Regions from separate parts of the Mesorhizobium sp. M0040 genome, predicted to be linked through region 2. Evidence: riboswitches for the same ligand, from Rfam matches in the RefSeq annotation. Region 2 holds a riboswitch; the other holds the start of a gene.
What was found. Region 2 has a riboswitch for thiamine pyrophosphate ahead of thiB (thiamine ABC transporter substrate binding subunit). Riboswitches for the same ligand answer to the same signal wherever they lie in the genome.

Region 1 (10,206 bases), on a different contig from region 2:
ATAGTCGGGCTCGGCAGCGATGGCCGTTTCCAGTTCGAGATGATCGTGCGTGCTGAGCCCGAGCTTCAATCCGGCGTACTTAATCGCCAGCAGGTCGGCCGCAGCCAAATCCTCTTGGCCGAGATGGACGAAGTCGCAGCCTTCCTCAATGGCGAGCCGCCAATAGTCGTTGACGATCAGTTGGCAACCATGGACCGCGCAGACGCCGTTCGCGCGGCGGATTTCCGTCCGCAGCGTGGTCTCGTTCCTATCCTTGATGCGCAACTGAACCAGCTTGACGCCAAGCGGCACCAGCCGTTCGATCCAGGCGGCGCTGTCGACGATCAGGTAGAAGGGATCGAGCTTCATGAGAAAACCGCCCTGCCGATGGTCGGTGTCGATGGCACCGCGACGTCGCGGGGTTCGAGCATCCCCGAGCTGAAAGCTTCTCGACCGGCGTCGACCGCCTTGCCGAACGCACGCGCCATGCCGACCGGATCGGCCGCCTTGGCGACCGCTGTGTTCAGGAGCACGGCATCAAAGCCGAACTCCATGACTGTTGCCGCGTGCGATGGCCGTCCGAGACCAGCATCCACGATCAGCGGGACATCAGGGAAATGTCCGCGCATCGAGCGCAGCGCGGTAATGTTGACCGGCCCGAGGGCGGAACCGATCGGTGCGCACCAGGGCATCAAGACCTTGCAGCCCGCCGCAAGCAGCCGCTCGGCGACGACAAGGTCGTCGGTAGTATACGGGAACACCGCAAAACCGTCCTCGCACAGGATGCGGGCGGCTTCGAGCAGACCGAACGCGTCCGGCTGCAGCGTGTCGTGATTGCCGATCACTTCGAGCTTGATCCAGGTCGTGCCGAAGATTTCGCGCGCCATTTGTGCGGTCGTGACCGCTTCCTTGACGGAGTGGCAGCCAGCAGTGTTGGGCAGGATTCTGACACCAAGCGAGCGGATCAACGACCAGAATTTTTCGCCAGCCCTGCCGCCTGCCATTTCACGGCGCAACGAGACGGTCACCACCGAGGTGCCCGATGCCCTGACTGCATCGGCAAGGATGGCCGGCGAAGGATATTGAGCCGTGCCGAGAAGCAGGCGGGAGGGAAGCGTCGTCCCGAGAAGATCGAACATGCTAGCCTCCCTGCATGGGCGAGAGGATTTCGATCCGGTCGCCGTCGTTCAATTGGAATTCCGCCCGGCTGGCTTTGTGCACGAGGTCGTTGTTGACGGCGGTCGCGAGCCAATCGCCCTCATAGTCAAGCGCGGCAAGCAGCTCGGCCAGCGTGGCGGCGGCAACCTCATGCACTTTGCCGTTGACCATCAGTTTCATGAGCAAGCTCCTTGGTTCTGTCTTGACTGAAAACCAGGTCGGCAGCCTGGCGCGCCATGGCGGGAGCCAGGAGAAAACCGTGACGATAGAGCCCGTTGATCGCGATGATCTCACCGTTCGTTTCGGCACGCGGAAAATTGTCGGGAAAGGCTGGACGGACGCCAACACCGGTTTCAACGATCTCGGCCTCGCCAAAGGCCGGATGGAGGGCATAGGCGGTACCCAGCAGCTCCAACATGGAGCGCGCCGTAACGGGTCCGGCGGACTGGCTTTCAATCATCGTCGCGCCAACCATGAAACGGTGGTCGGTGCGCGGCACCAAATAGAGTGGAAAGCGCGGATGCAGCAGCCTGACCGGGCGCGACAGCGAGATGTCTGGGGTGCGCAGTATCAGCATTTCGCCACGAACGCCGCGCAGCCTGTCATCGACAGCCGCCATTCCCGTGCAATCGATCTGACGATCGAAATCAAAAACATGCTGGGCGTCGGCGCCGAAGTGGAATTCGACACCCATGGCTGCGAGCTTGTCATGAAGCGCTGCCATCGCCTGGCGCGGATCGAGATGGCCCTCATCGGGAAAGAGCAATCCGCGGCGGAAGCGGCCGGCTAAGTCGGGCTCCAGCAAGGCAATTTCATCTTCCTCGACGCGCCGATAGCCCGTCGTGCGGCTGGCGAACCGGTCGAGCTCGCCCGCATCGCGCGGCGCGGCCACGACCAGCGTTCCGGCCCGCGTCACCTGGCCGGGCGTTGCGGCATCCCACCAGTCGGCGGCACCGCGCCCGAGATCCAGCACCGGCTGCTCGGCGCTTTCACGCTCGCACCATGGCGCCAACATGCCGCCGGCGAACCACGACGCATTGCCCCCAAGGCCAGGCCTTGTCTCGGCAACGGTAACCGCCGCGCCGCGTGCGGCGAACTCGAAGGCGGCGGTGAGGCCGGCAACGCCGGCCCCTTTGACCAGCACCTTCATGATGGCTCACGTGGCTGAGGTATGAGCGGTGCGCCGGTCTCGTCCGCCGGCAGGTAGAGATCGCCGCCCTCGCGGTATTTCGCCGCCATCGCCGCCATGCCCTCTTTCTGCGCCTCGGTACGGATGTCGTGGGAGATACGCATCGAGCAGAATTTCGGCCCGCACATCGAGCAGAAATGCGCCACCTTGTGCGCCTCCTTGGGCAAGGTCTGATCATGGAAGGACCGCGCGGTTTCTGGATCAAGCGACAGGTTGAACTGGTCCTGCCAGCGGAACTCGAAGCGGGCGCGGGAAAGCGCGTCATCCCTGACTTTCGCCGCCGGATGACCCTTCGCCAGGTCGGCGGCATGGGCGGCGATCTTGTAGGTGATCACCCCGATCTTGACATCGTTGCGATCGGGAAGGCCGAGATGCTCCTTGGGCGTGACGTAGCAGAGCATGGCGGTGCCGAACCAGCCGATCATCGCGGCGCCGATGCCGGAGGTAATGTGGTCGTAGCCCGGCGCGATGTCGGTCGTCAGCGGTCCAAGCGTATAGAACGGCGCCTCGCCGCAGACGGCGAGCTGCTTGTCCATGTTCTGCTTGATCTTGTGCATCGGCACGTGGCCAGGCCCCTCGATCATCACCTGGCAATCCTTGGCCCAGGCGATCTTCGTCAGCTCGCCAAGCGTTTCCAGCTCGGCGAACTGCGCCGCATCGTTTGCATCGGCGATCGAGCCCGGACGAAGGCCGTCGCCGAGCGAGAAGGATACGTCGTAGGCTCTGGCGATGTCGCAGATCTCCGTGAAGTGCTCGTAGAGGAAGCTTTCCCGGTGATGGTGCAGGCACCATTTGGCCATGATCGAGCCGCCGCGCGAGACGATGCCCGTCACCCTGTCGACGGTCAGCGGGATATAGTGCAGCCGCACGCCGGCATGGATGGTGAAATAGTCGACGCCCTGTTCGGCCTGTTCGATCAGCGTGTCGCGGTAAACCTCCCAGGTAAGATCCTCGGCAATGCCGCCGACTTTCTCGAGCGCCTGGTAAAGCGGCACCGTGCCGATCGGCACCGGCGAGTTGCGGACGATCCATTCGCGGATGTTGTGGATGTTGCGGCCGGTCGACAGATCCATCACCGTGTCGGCGCCCCAGCGGATCGCCCACACCATCTTTTCGACCTCTTCAGCCATCGACGATGTGACGGCGGAGTTACCGATATTGGCGTTGATCTTGACCAGGAAATTGCGACCGATAATCATCGGTTCGCTCTCGGGATGATTAATGTTGGCGGGAATGATCGCGCGTCCGCGCGCCACCTCGTGGCGGACGAATTCAGGCGTGACGAAGTCGGGGATCGCCGCGCCGAAGGCCTCGCCGTAGCGCTCAAGCTTGCCGTGCAGGATCTCGCGACCAAGATTCTCGCGGATGGCGACGAACTCCATTTCGGGCGTGATGATGCCAGCGCGCGCATAGGCAAACTGTGTCACCGCCTTGCCGGTCTTGGCCCGGAGTGGCCGGTTGCGGACTGGAAATTCCGGTGTTAGGCGCTCGCCCGCCGCAAACCCATTGTCTTCTGGCCGGACGTGGCGGCCGTCATAGGCTTCGACATCGCCGCGCGCGGTGACCCATTCATGGCGAAGCCGTGCAAGGCCATTTTCGATGCTGGTTTCGACAGTCGGGTCTGTATAGGGGCCGGACGGATCGTAGACGGTGACGGGCGGTTCGCCGGCCGTCGGATGGACGGAGATTTCGCGCATCGGCACCCTGATCTGCGGGTGGATGGCACCGGGCTTGTGGATTTTTCGTGAGGCGGGCAGCGGTCCCGTCGAGACGGCGGGGGTGAGGGCATTCATCTTGAGGCTCCTTTGCTCGTTGCATTGGAGACCCAGTTCTGTGCCGGGAGGATGAAAAGACGCTTCTGTCGACCTGCCGAAACAGGACCTCGGGCGTAAACTCCCGCAAAGCGCTTGCACCGTCCCTACGCCAGTATGAACTGGATCAGGTTCAACGGGTCACTGCGCCGCGAATGCCAGCAGTATCTCAGCCCCTTGCCGGGACTCCCCTGGTGAATGCGTGAGGTTGGACGGGACGGCTCCGGTTTGTCAAGCGCGTTCTGGCCGCGGCTGATCGGCGGCCGGTCAGACCGTGCGGAAAAAATCGTGCATGTCTCGGCGACAAGTCAAGCGTCGGAGATGAAGGCAGGGACAAGGGAATCGCAAACGTCGGACTTAAAATCGATCCTGATGATCACACCTTCAATGGGCACCAAAGGTTTGCGCGTAGATCGCCTCGATTCTTCCTGCCTCGTCACTGGTCAGCGCGGCGAATTCCTTTTCGCGCGCGCGGTTCGATAGATGTCCATCATTCTGGTGAAGAAAAAGGAAGAGCAGATCGGTCAACCGCTCGGGCATGTCGATAAAGGCGTCCACCTGCTGCCGGAACTGATCGTAGCGCTGCAGAAATGCGGTTTCCTCGGGAAGGTCCCGTTCGATCGTCCGCTGAACGCAGGCATAGAGGAATTCGGCGTGCGGGGTTGCATCGAAGAACCGGTAGAAATCACCGGTGTCATTCAGCACCCGGACGTTGAATTGCGGCGTCGGTTCCCATTCCACCAACGGCAGAAGGCGCTGCGAATAGCTCTCGAGCACGCCCCTGTACTCGTTGATCTGGTCCAGGATCGCGGCCGAGACGGGAAAGACCACTCCCGGCGGATTGAAGCCGCGCATGGCAAGGACGTGATGGATTAGGTAGCGGTGAATGCGGCCGTTTCCGTCCTCGAACGGGTGAATGTAGACAAAGCCGAAGGCGAGGATTGCGGCGGCTACGACTGCATCAAGGTTTTGCGCGGGGCCCTGATCGAACGCTGCCATTCCATCGATTAGCCGCGGCAGGTCCTCGGGCCGAGCGCCGATGTGATCGGGCAAGGGCGTGCCGTTGTCTCGGTCATGCTCGCCGACGAAACCTCCTTCTTTTCGGAAGCCAAGTCTTACGAAACGGGCGTCGCCAAGTACAATTCTTTGCAGACGCAGCAGCTCATCGCGATCGATCGGCCAGCGGCCGGCTTCGCCGATGGCGCGGCCCCAGCGCTGGATGCGATCTTGCGGCGGGTGCTCGCCCTCGATCGCATAGCTTGATCGCGAGTCTTTGAGCAAAAGAAAGACGGCGGTCCGAGCAAGGAGGTCGCGCGGCACGTCCGCTACGATTGCCTCCGCGCGCCGCGGTAGTTCAAGGCCGATGAATTTTTCGAGAATCTTGGTGCGGAACACCAGAGGGCAGAACTCACGCGTGCCGGGGAGATTGTCCCTTACGCGGTAGCGCGAAGCGGTCTTGTCGGGTCCCGGCCACTGCAGCTCGGGATCGACAACCGGAATGTATCGTCCGGCCTCCGCGTCCGGCAGATCGATACGCGCGCCCCTCAGCCATTCATATAAAAACCAGATGCGGCGGGCATAACTGCCGGTCGGGCTTTCACGGACCAGCGCCTCGATCGGCGCGGGACCGGTCACTTGGAACAGCCGCTTGAGGACGGCAAGGTCCAGTCCCTCGTACTTGAGCGCAAAGGTCAGGTGGCCTTCGAGGGTAGGATTTGGGGCATGGCGGGGGGTCATGATCCGCCAGCCATCCCGTTCGGTAATGCGATGATGCTCGCCAGTGGCGAACAACCTACGGGGCAAGGGCACGGCGAGCCTGTAGGCTCCGATCAGGGCGCTGTACCCGGCCGGGGTCGCCGTTTCAGGAAGGCGGATTTCCTGAAAAACGGTAACAGGACCTGAAAATTGGTGCTGCTGGATCGCAGGCATGAAAAGCGAATCCTTCCATCGAATTTTGGTTTAGTTCGGCCAAAACCTATGAAAAATGATCCTATCCCATGAAAATTGATGCCACCAGACAAATTTTCCGAAAACCGATTCCAAAACGGTGCTGAAGTCGATCAAGCAAGAACTCCGCCACCGGCTCAAGGAAGCGACTTCAGACAAAAAGGTGAGTCCAGGAACCGCCATTCGCCCGTCTCTTAGTCACGAGGCCGGCACGGATGGCCCGCCTTACGTCGAGCCGGATTGCTCGAGGAGCAGCGCGCCGTTCGGGGCTCACTCATAGAGCGCTCCGGCGCGCGATCCCGATTTGATAGCCGCGATCACGCTCGCGACTGATCTTGGTGACGTGGCGGCGTCGGAGTAGAAAAGTGATGCAGGATCTCGGTGGCGTCGTGTGTGTGTGTGACCTGAAGTGAGTTCTCTGCGGTATGGGCGGCACGCAGCGCGCGCGTCTTCTCGGCAAACAGATCGACGAAGCGGCACCGAAGGGAAGTTCCTGGCATTCATTCTCGCCATCGCTGCCCCAATTTGCCGACCGGACTGCCGATCGATCTCGCCCAATACTTTGCGCGCGCAAGGGCCGAAGCTGAACTGGGCGGCACCTGCTCATTCGGGAGCTAACTCATGCTTGGCGCGCTAGCCCGAGAGAGCTGTGCCTGATCGAATGCGTGAAATCGTAGCTCGGGGTGGAGAGGCTGACGCGGTCATCTGTCACCCGCCTTCGGGCTGTAACGGAAAGCGCGACATCGTCTCCAATGCTCGTTCCCCACGTCGAGGGGCCCAGCGGCTTGGCTGCGGGGGGACTGTCAGCTAGTGGCCGCTGGGCCTTGACGACCAGCGAGCGTAAGAGGAGGCCCTGTGCTGGCTGACGAAAACTTGCGAGCAAAGCCACGGAAAAGCATCATTCGAACGAACTCTTTCGTCGAGACGAGGAGGGCAGTGAGGCGGTAGCCGCCGCTTTGAAGCTCTCCGGCAGCTGCTACGCTGGCCGTTCAGAGGGTCGCAGCTGCGCTTGCGCCGTCATATCAGATAAGTCTAATATAATCCGCGCCTGGCCATCGAACGCCGCGGCGCCCTCGGGTCGGCGCTATTCATCGGGTGGGCGTGTCGGGCACGCAAGGGAGGACGAGATGAGACTGGTTAAGTCATTTGCATTTGCTGCTGTGCTGCTTCTTTCGTCTGCCTTGTCTGCGGCCGCCCAGTCGGCTCGCGCGGACATCGAAGCGGGGCGGACGAAATTCACGGACGCCTTCAATAGCGGAAATGCGGCGGCGGTGGGTCAAATGTATACAGAGGATGCCGCCGTGCTGCCGCCTGACGGCAAGCGCGTCGATGGCCGCAAGGGCGTGGAAGAATTCTGGCAGGGCGCGATCAAGGGCGGGATGAAGAATCTCACCCTGAAGGCGCTGGAAGTGGAAGAGAGTGCGAATTTCGCCTACGAAGTTGGCGTATTTACGCTCGATGTGCCAAGCAAAGGCGGCGCTCTCTCCACTGTTGCGGGCAAGTATCTCGTCGTCTTGAAAAAGGGCGACGACGGGACATGGCGCCTGCATCGGGACATCTGGAACTTAGGTGCGGCCCAATAGGGATTGTATCCAGGCCCTCATCGACCGTCTTGCGAAGGCTAGGGCAGCTGCAGGGACTGGGATCTGGTGCTCTATGCCAGCCCTGTTGAAAGGCAAAACGATGGGACCGGCTAACCGCGCGGTTTAACTCTCGGGTCTGGCGCGCTTTCCAATGGATTTGCCGCCAATTTGGCGGATCGCTGATCAGTCGCGGTGATTGCGACCACGTCACCAATTCCAATTCCCCGCTTCATGAAACGAGTCTGGAGCGTGCACGGCCTTAAGCAAGGGATTGCTAATGTGCGAGACAGCACGCTTCGCTCTAGCGGGTATGGCCCAGCGGCTTGGTTGAGGGGGGACTAGCAGCTAGAGGCCGCTGGGCCTTGACCAGCGGCATGCTTAAGAGGAGGCGCTGGCTGGCTGGCCAAAAACTTGCGCTCAAGGCAACGCAAAAGCATCATTCGAACGGACACTGCCCGCCAGAAGCTTATTCCAGCCGATAGAGCCACCATGGAATGCAAGCCCAGCAAACCGGATTCACCAAACATCGCATCGGGACCTGCGCTTGCCCGTCCATGGCCGCGCCAGTCCTTCGGCATTCAGCATTGCGACGCGGAGCAGCCAGCCGACCCATTATAGACCGCGACGGACGGTGATTAGGGCCAGCGCGGCGATAGGCAGCGAGCGTAACCATTGGCGTAAGTGGAGTGTTTCACGATCTCAATTGGTTGGCTCCGCCAGGTTTCCAGCTGGCTGCCACCGGGCACGTGCCAGCTGGAGTAAACAATGAAATATTCGAAACCGGCTTTTTGGGCGGGAGCCGCGCTAGCTGCCTGCCTTTTGCCGAAACCGGCTTGGCCGAGCCAGTTCGGCTGCGCATATTGCAATGAGGGGTGAGAAACCTGGCATTCGACGGGAGCAGTGCAGTAACATGTGCGAAGCCTAGTCGAGTCTGCAAGCGGCAATCATTCGTCGTGAGTCGACGCTAGTGTGTGCGTTTCGCAGCACTCCGGCTGGCTATCTCGCGTAAGACGGCATGAAGAAGTGTTCCAATTTCCTGTTCGGCGCGCCCGGGTGCAATTCCTGATTCGGACAACTGAACGAGAATTGTCTTGGCGGTGCTGCGCCAGAACGCATTCGCCTCCTCGCCGTTCTTGGATTCCAGCACGCGGGCAACTCCCTCAACCAACTTCCGCCGCCGATACAGCGGAAACGCCCTTATGTTTGACACCGATCACCTCACCCATTCAGTCTCGCGATTAAGCATTGGCGGGTTAGAAAATCTGGTTAACGGCGTATTCTTTTTGGTAGTAGTAAGAGTTCTGTGCGGGCGGTGAACGGTGCCGCGATTAGCCAATGAGCGCGATGGCTTGGGCGCAAACTGTCGGGCAGGAATGGGTAAGAGCGGACATTGGCCGATCTCCGCTCTTCAGGGCCGGAAAAATCTCGACAATGCTCCCAATCGATTCCAGATCGAAGACGACGTCGTCAGAGCCGGTGTCATTGGCTGGCGTTCCGGAATAGCCGATGTCGTCACAATAGGATTTGATCGTCGCTGCTGCGCGACGGAGCAAGCCGGCACGCTCCGGCATCGTCAGCCGATCGACTTCATTGCCCCGCGCAGCAGTATAACCGCTGTTCCTGGGGCTCCCAAGCAGGATGTAGCTCCCCCTTTTGTTGACGCGATGTAGGTGGCCGATCATGATAACCAAGGGCGCAAAGAGCGACCCTCATGCTGGTGGGAGGATAAAAATGCAGCCACTTGTCATAGACGCGAAGCCTCAACCTATTTCAATTGATCCCGCTAACGCTGCAGTTCTCGTGGTGGACATGCAAAATGACTTCGGCTCCAAAGGTGGAATGTTCGACAGAGCCGGAATCGATATCTCCCGGATTCAACGGGCTGTCGACCCTACTGCCAGCGTAATAGCTGCCGCTCGCAATTTGAGAGTGCCCATCGTCTATCTGAAGATGGGGTATTATTCCGACCTCTCGGACCTTGGGACATCGGACGCCCCCAACCTATCCGACATCTCCAGATCTTTGGGGTCGGTGAGAGCATGACAGCCCCGGACGGTAGCGAGGGCCGGATTCTGATCCGCGACACCTGGGGAACAGATATCGTTAACGACCTCAAGCCAGAGGCAGGGGATGTCGTCCTCTACAAAACGCGGTTCAGCGGTTTCTACGAGACCGAACTCGATTCTGTTCTGAAGACCGCAGGCATCAAACACCTCATCGTGACAGGATGCACGACCAGCATGTGTGTGGAGTCGACAATTCGGGATGCCTTCTTCAGGGACTATCACTGCATACTGCTAACGGATTGCACTAGCGAGCCCATCTCCTGGGACGCCTCAAGGAGCAATCATGACGCCTCGATCACGCTCGTGCAGATACTCTTTGGATGGACATCGACGTCCGACCATTTCCTGAAGGCGATCGAGGAGCGAGTTCAGGGGGGGTCTTGAACTAGCCGAATGAACTGGCGAGGCCGCCTATCACCCGAATTCAGATCACGGCCTTGAGATTGGGTGCGGTGACGTAGGCCCATGGCAGG
Region 2 (10,206 bases):
GGACCACGGCGACCAGCGGTTTGGGACCGAACAGCCGGACAAGCGCCACGACCAGGCCGAGAACAAGACCGAATGCAAACGACAGCAGCGTCAACGGCACGGTGAAGATCAGTGCAGCCCACAGCAGCGTAGGCAGGGATTCCAGCATCAATTGCAGCCAGTGCGGCACGAAGGCTCCTCCTTGCCAGATTGCCGTCGCTCATATCACGCGAAAGCGGCGGGCCGTCGAAAGACAGCTCGCCGCGATACGAACGACGCGGGCCGGCATTCGGCCCACACGAGAAAGCCGTTTTACTTCGAAACGTCCTGGCCGAAATAGGTGTCGGCGATTTTCTTGTAGGTGCCGTCGGCCTTGATGTCGGCCAGCGCCTTATTGATGGCGGCCACCAGTTCCGGATCGCCCTTGCGCACGATGACGCCGGAATAGTCGGCGTTTTCTTCCTGGGCGGCAATCTTCACATTGGCGTCGGGCTTGTGCTTCTTGAAGTCGAGGAAGGACAGGCTGTCGTTGATGGTGGCGTCGGCGCGGCCCGTAAGAAGCAGCTGGATCGACTGGTCGAAGCCGTCGGTGCCGACGAGTTCGGCGCCGTTGGTTTCAGCCAGCTTGCCGAAGTTCGAAGTCAGCGATTGCGCCGCTTTCTTGCCCTTGAGATCGGCGAAGCTCTTAATATCGGTGTTGTCGCCGCGCACGATCAGCACCGCCTTGGAGGCGATGTAGGGATCCGAAAAGTCATATTTGGCCTTGCGCGCCTCGGTGATGCCGACCTCGTTGATGACGGCATCGTAGCGGTTGGCATCGAGACCGGCGATCAGCCCGTCCCATTTGCCTTCGAGGAACTGGGCTTTGACGCCGAGGCGCTCGGCGATGGCCCGCGCGATCTCGACGTCGAAGCCGACCAGCGCGCCGGAAGCATCATGATAGGTGAAGGGCGCATAGGTTCCTTCCGTGCCGACCTTGAAGACGCCGGACTGCTTGATCTGGTCGAGATTGGCGCCGGCGTGACCGGCGGCGATGGCCAGAACCTGCAGCGTTCCGGCGATGATGAGCGATTTGAGCCATTTCATTTTTCTGTGATCCCGTCCTTGGCCGATGTCCGGCGTCATTGCGAGTGCCGGAAAATGACAGATGCGCGATGCCAGAATAAGAAACTAAATTTCAAAAATCTCGCGCCCTTGAAATCCAATTCTCAACCAGCATCTCCGGGCGCCATCCGGCTGAGTCAAGGCCGGTGGCGAATCGCCTGGAACAGCGCAATCGACATGACAGTCCGGGGGAACATTCCCCCGCATGGCACGTTCTTCGCTGTTGTAGGGCGCGGCGCCGCCATTTCAACCATCGGCGCCAACTCACGATTCGATCGCACCGCAACGCCTGGAGCAGGAGCGCGGCATGATGGAAGACAGTGCAGGACGGACCATGGTTCGCGCGGCGATGAAAGCCCCTTATCTGGAACGTGACGAAGAGCATCTCCTGGCGCTGCGCTGGAAGGAAAACAATGACCAGCACGCGCTGCACCGCATCACCGTCGCGCATATGCGGTTGGTCATTTCCATGGCGTCGCGGTTTCGCCACTACGGCCTTCCGCTGGGCGACCTGATCCAGGAAGGCCATGTCGGGCTGCTGGAGGCAGCGGCCCGTTTCGAGCCCGAGCGCGAGGTGCGGTTCTCGACCTACGCGACTTGGTGGATTCGCGCCTCGATGCAGGACTATATCCTGCGCAACTGGTCGATCGTGCGCGGCGGCACGAGCTCGGCGCAAAAGGCGCTGTTCTTCAACCTGCGGCGTCTGCGCGCCCGCCTGGCAAACGGCGCCGAGCAGATGTCGAATGCCACGCTCTACCGCGAAGTGTCGGCGGCTCTCGGGGTATCGGAGGCCGATGTGGCGATGATGGATTCCCGCCTTTCGGCGCCGGACAGCTCGCTCAACACGCCGCTAGCCGACGATGCGGGCGCAACCGAGCGGATGGAGTTCCTGGTTTCGGATGACCCGCTGCCCGATGAGGTCGTCGGCGATACGATCGACGTCGAACGCCGCTCGGTGTGGCTGAAGACGGCACTCGGCGCTCTCAATGCGCGCGAGCTCAGGATTATCGAGGAGCGCCGGCTGAGCGACGAGGGCGCGACGCTCGAAGCGCTCGGCGAGACGCTCGGCATCTCCAAGGAACGTGTCCGGCAGATCGAGGCGCGCGCCATGGAAAAGCTCAAGGCGGCGCTGGTAAAGCAGAATCCGGAATTTCTCGCAGCCTGAATCGCGTCGGCTGCTATTTGTCGGTGACGATCTTGACCTTGTCGCCGGCCGAAACCGCGGCACCCGGCGACAGCGCGTTGAGCACCCTGAACAAATCCAGCTTGCGGTCGACGCCGACCATCTGTGCGGCCAGGGAGCCCATTGTCTGGCCGGGCTGCACCGTGACGATGCGGATACGCAGTGGCTTCAACGCCGCCTTCTCGGCAGCACTCAGGATGCGGAACGAGCCGCTGACCGAGCGCGCCACCGTGCTCAGCGAGGTGCTGGCCGAAGGTGCCGCGGTCAGCAAGCGGTAGACCTGGCCGCCGGCGCGGATCACCGCAATATCGAATTGCCAGCCGTCGGCGCCGGCATGCGCGGTTGCCGCTTCGTTGCCGTTGATCGTCTCCTGGCGCACGCTGCTGTCGTTGAGGCCGGCAACCCAACCGCTGCGGATGTAGTCGGTCAGCGAGCGGTTCTTGTCGATCGAAACGCCGTCGAAGCGGATCGCCATGTCGCCCGGGCCGGTCGCCGTCACCGCCGCCGCCGAATTGTCGATGACGAAGCCGTTGGGCACCGAGAACGACACGCCGAGGCCAGGGTGCAGGAAGGTTTCGCCGCGCACATAGCCTTCCTCCGGCGTGTCGCCGTAAAGTAGCCCGTCTACGCCGGCAAGAAATGAATCGCGGTCGCGCGACCCGACACCGGGCGCGCCGAACTGGCGGGCGTGGCGCTGCGCGAGGTCTATACGCTGCGGCGTGTTGGGGTGCGTCGCCAGGAAGTCGAGGCTGGCGTCGGTAGCGCCGCTGATTGAGCGGAAATCGGTATAGGCCGACATCGACTGCAGGAAGCGGCCGGCGGCGTAGGGATCGAAACCGGCTTCGCCGATCGACTTGATGCCGATGGCGTCGGCCTCCAGCTCCTGATTGCGCGAGAACTGGGCCAGCCTCAGCTTGCCGCGGATCAGCGCCGCCTTGGCCGTCGGGTTGTCGCCGAGCACATCCGAAACGACCTTGGTCGCCAACCCCTCCTCGGCTTCCAGCTGCTGGCGCTGCAGGCCGTGGTTGGCCGTAACGTGGCCCATCTCATGCGCGATGACGGCGGCAAGCTCGGCGGAATCGTTGGCCAGCGCCAGCAGCCCGCGGGTGATGTAGAGATAGCCGCCCGGCAGCGCGAAGGCATTGACGTTGGGCGAGTTGAGGATGGTGATGCGGTAGGTCTGGGTTGGGTTGGCCGACACCACTGTCAGTCTGCCGACGATCTTGGCCACCATGCGCTCGAGCTTGGGGTCGGAATACTCGCCGCCATAGGTGGCGAGGATGCGCGGGTGCTGCGCCTTCGCCAGTTGAGCGAGCTTGCCGTTGGCGGCGACATTGTCGACCGTGATCGGCTTGTCGGAGGGCTGGAAGCCCGATTCCTGCACGTCGGGAGGCGTGAACATCTGGCAGCTTGCCAGCGCCACGGCAAGACCGGCCAGCGCCAGAAAGCGCGCCAGCGGTTTCACCCTCCGATTGTCGATGCCGGTCGGCAGATCGGCGTCCTTTCAAGTCCTGGCACGTGACCGCGAAAATCGGGCGCGATTTCCGGAAAGCATCACGCGCAAAATCAAGTGCTACGGCGTCCTTCGTGCGTCCGACAGATACGAGGCAGCAAGGGCAAATCACGGTCTAGGCCGGACCAGCTCCTGGCGGACCTAGCCACACTACCTCGACCATGGCAAGCAAGCGCCGCTTCGCCTTCCGCCGGTTTGACCATAAATTATGTCCGCTTCCGGGCAACATCTCGTGATCCAACCGCAAACGGACCCGAGCCGATATAGCGTCGGAATGCCTCCGGTCCAGCCCCGACGAAAAAATCGGCCGCGGTGCCCGTCGCGGCAACCGTGCCACCATCCAGGAAAATCATGTTTTGGCCGATACGGCGCGCATCGTCCGGCTGGTGCGTGACGAATAGCACCGTCATGCGCTGCTCCGAATGGACGTCGGCCACCAGGTCGAGCATGTCGTCGCGCAGTGCCGGTCCGAGCGAAGCGAACGGCTCGTCGAGCAACAACACCGGCCGGTCGCGCACCAGGACACGGGCGAGCGCGACGCGCTGCCGCTCGCCGCCCGAGAGTTCGCGCGGCAGCCGGCTTTCCTTGCCGGCAAGGCCGACGCGCTTCAGCGCTGCGGCGATTGCGGCGCGGTCAGCCTCGCTCAGCCTGAGCGAAGACGAGCGGCCGAGCCCGACATTCTGCTCGAGGGAAAGATGGGCAAACAGGTTGTTTTCCTGGAACACCATCGATACCGGCCGCGCTGATGGCGGCGCAGTGCTGACTTCGGCGCCGCCGATCAGCACGCGGCCTGACCGCGGCGTCTCGAAGCCGGCCACCAGATTGAGCAGCGTCGACTTTCCCGAACCGCTCGGCCCCATGATGGCGGTGATTTCCGACGCCGGGAAATCGACATCGAATACAAGCGGCGTTTCACCATAGCTGAACGAGACATTATCGAGCCGCACGGCCGCGCCTTTTTCCACCGAAATGGACCGTTCCGGGCTGATCGGCATCATGATTTCTCGCTCCTTCCCAGCCAGTCCGCGGCCAACACCAGCGCCAGGCAGACAAGGCCGAGCAGCAGCGCCAGCCCGGCCGCATCCTCGGTGCGGTAACTGCCCATGCGCGCCAGCAGCAGATAGGGCAAGGTCTGCACGGAATCGCTGCCGAATAGCGCAATGACGCCGAGATCGCCGAGCGACAGCGCCATGGCGAAAGCGAAGCCGGTGGCGAGTGGCCTCCGTAGCGACGGCCAGTCGACCAGCCGCAACCGGTTCCAGCCCGAGATACCAAGCTGTGCACAGAGCCGTTCGTGGCGTTCGCTCGCCGCGTCATAGGCAGGGCGGATGGCGCGGATGGCGAACGGCATCGCCATCACCGCATTGACCGCAACGACCATGACAGGGGCGATCGCAAAGACATCGCCGACGGTGCGCAGGAGCAGGAACCAGCCGGCGCCGATGACGATGGGCGGCACCACCAGGACGAACCCCGCACCGGTGTCGGCCAGATGTTCGAGCAGTGTCCGCCGGCCTGTCCGCCGGGTGAGCGCCAGCGCCCGGCGCGCCATGACCAGCGACAGCGACAACGCCACAGAGAGCAGCGCCGATAGGAGGGAGAGCACGGCACTGGTCGCCGTCGCTTGCCGCACCGCGCTCTCGCCGGCCAGGCGGACGAGATCGGCGCCAAGCCCGGCTGCCAACGTGGCCGCCATCGGCCCGGCGACAAACAGCAGTGCCAGCCCGATCGCCAATGCGTTCAGCACGGTCTCGGCCGCACCGGCTGAAAAATACCGGCGCGGCGCCACCGGCAGATTGGCATCCCCGACCATATTGGCGCCGAGCCGCGTCAAGGCCAGCACGACGACGAAGGTCAGGGCAATCTGCAGCAGGGTCAGCGTCACAGCCCGCGCCGGGTCGAAGTCGAAACGCAGCGCCTGGTAGATGGCAACCTCCAGCGTGGTCGCGCTGGGTCCGCCGCCGAGCGTAAGCACGATGGTGAAGGAGGTGATGCACAGCATGAAAACGAGCCCGGCAACGCCCGGCAAGGCCGCACGCAGCGGCGGCCATTCGATCAGCCGGAAGGCCGGCACAGCACCCATGCCAAGCTGGCTCGCCAGCCGCCATTGGTCGGCCGGCACGGTCTGCAACGCCTCCAGGAACAGCCGCGTCGCCAGCGGCAGGTTGAAGAAGACATGGGCGACGAGTATGCCCGACAGGCCATAGATGCCGGGCCAGCTCTGGCCGCCTAGCGCGCCGAGCGTGCCGGCAAAATAGCCGGCGCGGCCATAGAGCGCCAAGACACCGAGTGCGGCAACAATGGCCGGCAGCGCCAGCGGCACGGCGAAAAGCTGGAGGATGAAGCCTCGCCCGAAAAAACGCGGATGCCGCGACAGGGCGCGCGCGACGAACAGCGCCGGTGCGACGGAGAGCAGGGTCGACAGCAGAGCCTGCCAGAGCGTGAAACGGACGACGCGCAAGAGATAGGAATCGAAAGCGGAGGCGGCGCCGGACAGGTCGCGTGTGGCTTCGACGACGAGCCCGGCGAATGCACCGCCGATCAGCAGCGCGATGGCGGCGAGCGCGACGATGCCGGCAGTGACGCGGGGATCGGCCGGATGACGCGTACGCATGTCGCGCTACCCGACACTACGACAGGTGTTGATCGAAGGAAATACCTGGCAATGGCCGAGCCCACCCCTCTCTGGCCTGCCGGCCATCTCCCCCTCAAGGGGGGAGATTGCGCACTCAGCCGCCTTCGCCAATCTCACAAGTGGCAGGACGAGGAGAGGCGACAAAGCTGCCGATCTCCCCCCTTGAGGGGGAGATGGCCGGCAGGCCAGAGGGGGGTGGCTTGGCGCAAACATCCGACGAGGCTTGAGCCCTACTTGCTCATCGCCGCAAGCCACTCATCGACCCAGGCCTTGCGGTTGGCCGCGACGTCTTCCGGGCTGAACAGCAAGGTCTTGGTCGGCTTGACCAGCTTGTCGAACGCCGGGTTGAGCGGCTTGTCGGTTTTGCCGGCCGGGAACATCCAGTTGGTTTCGGGAATGACATCCTGAAATTTCGGTCCGGTCATGAAGGCAATGAACTTTTCTGCCAGCGGGTTCTTCGCACCCTTGGTGGTGATCCCCGCAACCTCGATCTGCAGATATTCGCCCTCCTCGAAGGACGCCGCCTGGTAGCGCTCGGTGTTTTCGGCGACCATGTGGTAGGCCGGCGAGGTGGTGTAGGACAGCACCATCGGCGCCTCGCCCTTGGTGAACAGGCCGTAGGCCTCGCTCCAGCCCGGCGTTACCGTCAGCACCTTCGCCTTGAGTTTGGCCCAGGCTTCCGGCGCCTTGTCGCCATAGACCGACTTGACCCACAGCAGCAGGCCAAGGCCCGGCGTCGAGGTGCGCGGATCCTGGATGACGATCTTCTCTCCGGCATCGCCCTCGACCAATTCCCTGAGGCTCTTCGGCGGGCTCTTCAGTTTTTCGGTATCGTAGACGACGGCGAAATAGCCATAGTCGAACGGCACGAAAATATCGTCGCTCCAGCCGCCCGGCACACTGACGCCCGACACGGTGCCGTGCAGCGAAAACAGGCCGGTTGCCTTGGCGTCGGCGGTTAAGTTGGTATCGAGGCCAAGTACGATGTCGGCCTTGGTCGCGGCGCCTTCCAGCTTCACACGGTTGAGCAGCGCCACGCCGTCGGCGACCGAGACGAATTCGACGACGCAACTGCATTCGGCCTCGAAGGCCTTCTTCACCGCCGGTCCCGGACCCCAATCGGCGGTGAAGCTTTCATAGGTATAGACCGTCAGTCTATCCTGTGCCGATGCCTGCCCTGGCAGGGCGAGCGCGGATGCCGCAAGCAGGACAATTGAGACAAGAGAGTGGAAAAAACTGCGCATCGGCGCCTCCTTCGTTCGCGTTGAAAGGAATTGAGGCGTCGGGCTGTCCGAAACGTCTAATCCCTCCGCCGGTACAAACCGGATCAGGTTCAGCGGGTTGGCAGTCTTGCCTCTCAGCCGGTCCGCGAAAATCGCGTCCGGCACCCCGTTAGAGCGTTGCGACACATAGGCCCGGCCGAAGTGCTGCGCAAGCGGAAGTTTGCCGGGCATCCAAAGCCCAGCCTTCCGTTTCGTCTGCCGTTTCATCTTCCGTTTCCGGGGCAGGGCTGGTAAGGGCCACGAGATATGAGCACATTCACCATCCTGCTTGGCGGCGATCTCATCCGCACGCCGCTGCTCGACCGCCAGGTCGAAGGCTCGCGCGTCATCGCCGCCGATGCCGGCATCGGTCATGCCCGCATGCTGGGCCTGAGGCCGGAACTCTGGGTCGGCGATTTCGATTCGGTGCCTGCCGATTTGCCGGAGGATCTGGCCGCCGTGCCACGGCAGGTGTTTCCCGCCGAAAAAGACAAGACCGACGGTGAACTCGCTATCGCCGCCGCACTCGAACGTGGTGCGACCAGCCTTGTGCTCGCAGGCGCCTTCGGCGGCAAACGTACCGACCACATCTTCCTGCATCTGGCGCTGAGCGTCCGGCTGGCGGAAGGCGGAACGGAAGTGCTTTTGACCAGCGGCGCACAGGAAGGCATTCCTTTGCTGCCTGGAAAGACTGGCTTCGACTATGTCGACGGCACGCTGTTTTCGGTGCTCGGCTTTTCGGATCTCGCCGGCCTGACAGTCACCGGCGCCAAATGGCCGCTCGACCATGTCGAGGTTGCGTTCGGCTCGTCGCTGACCATTTCCAACGAGGTCAGGGGCCGGTTGGAAATCGCGCTGGCCAGCGGCCGCGCGCTGCTGCTCGCACATCCCTATCCTCTTCCGGAAAGCTGAGCCCAGAAAGCCGACATGGCGCCGCCAATTCTCAATCTCGACGGGATAAAGCTGACCTTTGGCGGCACGCCGCTGCTAGACGGTGCCGCCCTGACGGCCTCAGTTGGCGACAAGATCGCCCTGGTCGGCCGCAACGGCTCTGGCAAGTCGACGCTCCTCAAGATCGCCGCCGGGCTGATCGAACCGCAGGACGGCGAAGTCTTCCGCCAGCCTTCGGCGACCGTGCGCTACTTGCCGCAAATGCCCGACATGGACGGCTTTGCGACTGTCCGCGCCTATGTCGAGGCGGGGCTCGGGCCGGCCGACGATCCCTACCGCGCCACCTATCTGATGGAGCATCTCGGCCTGACCGGCGAGGAACGGCCGAACGACCTCTCCGGCGGCGAGGCGCGGCGCGCCGCCCTCGCCCGCGTCATGGCGCCGGAGCCCGACATTCTCCTCCTCGATGAGCCGACCAATCATCTTGACCTTTCGGTCATCGAATGGCTGGAGGAGGAGCTTGCCCGCACCTCCTCGGCACTGGTCGTCATCTCGCATGACCGCCGTTTTCTCGAGCGCGTGTCACGCGCCACAATCTGGCTCGACCGCGGCCAGACCCGCCGTCTCGACAAGGGCTTTGGCTATTTCGAGGAATGGCGCGACACGGTGCTGGAGGAGGAAGAGCGCGAGCAGCACAAGCTCGGTCGCCAGATCGTGCGCGAGGAGCACTGGCTGCGCTATGGCGTGACGGCAAGGCGCAAGCGCAACATGCGCCGGCTCGGTGAGTTGCAGACCATGCGCCAGCGCTTTCGCGGCCATCGCGGCGCCGAGGGTGCGGCGACGATGACAGCCAGCGACGCCGCCGAATCCGGCAAGCTGGTGATCGAAGCCAAGAACATCGAGAAGAGCTTTGGCGATCTGACCGTGGTCAAGGGATTCTCGACCCGCATCCAGCGCGGCGATCGCGTCGGTCTGGTCGGGCCGAACGGCGCCGGCAAGACGACGCTGTTGAAGATGCTGACCGGCGAATTGAAGCCGGACGCGGGCACGGTGCGGCTCGGCACAAATCTGGAGATCGCCACGCTCGACCAGAAGCGCGAAGCCGTCGACCCGCAGGAGACATTGGCGCAGTATCTCACCGACGGGCGCGGCGAGAACCTCGTCATCAATGGCGACCAGCGCCACGTCGTCTCTTACATGAAAGACTTCCTGTTCAAGCCGGAACAGGCGCGCACGCCGGTGCGCGAGCTTTCGGGCGGCGAGCGGGCACGGCTGATTCTCGCACGCGTTTTGGCGCGGCCGGCAAACCTGCTTGTGCTCGACGAGCCGACCAACGACCTCGATATGGAGACGCTGGAGCTGCTGCAGGAATTGGTCGCCGGCTTTGCCGGCACGGTGATCCTGGTCAGCCACGATCGCGATTTCCTCGACCGCACCGTGACCAGCATCATCGCGCCGGATGGCGACGGCCGCTGGATCGAATATGCCGGCGGCTATTCCGACATGCTGGCGCAGCGCGGCGGCACCAGGCTGGACGACCGCAGAGCGCGGCCAAAAGCAGAAGCCGGTGAAGCGACGGCGGCAAGCAGGAACGAAGCGGCCGCACCGAAGGGCCCGGCCAAGAAACTGTCGTTCAAGC

Region 1: linked by a shared signal. The riboswitch ahead of thiC (phosphomethylpyrimidine synthase ThiC) and the one ahead of thiB (thiamine ABC transporter substrate binding subunit) in region 2 are both predicted to bind thiamine pyrophosphate.

What each region holds. Positions count from the first base shown of each region.
Region 1 covers NZ_JAMYVA010000028.1:22,416-32,621, forward strand. The annotation lists gene NKJ91_RS21700 (thiamine phosphate synthase) at 1-348, opposite strand, end outside; gene NKJ91_RS21705 (thiazole synthase) at 345-1,118, opposite strand; gene thiS (sulfur carrier protein ThiS) at 1,120-1,317, opposite strand; gene thiO (glycine oxidase ThiO) at 1,286-2,287, opposite strand; gene thiC (phosphomethylpyrimidine synthase ThiC) at 2,284-4,119, opposite strand; TPP riboswitch at 4,224-4,340, opposite strand; gene NKJ91_RS21725 (Fic family protein) at 4,522-6,066, opposite strand; gene NKJ91_RS21730 (YybH family protein) at 7,212-7,667, shown strand; gene NKJ91_RS21735 (DUF6074 family protein) at 8,632-8,877, opposite strand; gene NKJ91_RS21740 (hypothetical protein) at 8,996-9,358, opposite strand; gene NKJ91_RS21745 (cysteine hydrolase family protein) at 9,348-9,710, shown strand; gene NKJ91_RS21750 (cysteine hydrolase family protein) at 9,707-10,117, shown strand; partial or broken gene NKJ91_RS21755 (transposase domain-containing protein) at 10,158-10,206, opposite strand, start outside.
Region 2 covers NZ_JAMYVA010000005.1:52,600-62,805, forward strand. The annotation lists gene NKJ91_RS06405 (ABC transporter permease subunit) at 1-169, opposite strand, end outside; gene NKJ91_RS06410 (amino acid ABC transporter substrate-binding protein) at 292-1,065, opposite strand; gene NKJ91_RS06415 (RNA polymerase factor sigma-32) at 1,391-2,248, shown strand; gene NKJ91_RS06420 (M48 family metalloprotease) at 2,262-3,731, opposite strand; gene thiQ (thiamine ABC transporter ATP-binding protein) at 3,986-4,777, opposite strand; gene thiP (thiamine/thiamine pyrophosphate ABC transporter permease) at 4,774-6,393, opposite strand; gene thiB (thiamine ABC transporter substrate binding subunit) at 6,645-7,658, opposite strand; TPP riboswitch at 7,702-7,816, opposite strand; gene NKJ91_RS06440 (thiamine diphosphokinase) at 7,944-8,588, shown strand; gene NKJ91_RS06445 (ABC-F family ATP-binding cassette domain-containing protein) at 8,604-10,206, shown strand, end outside.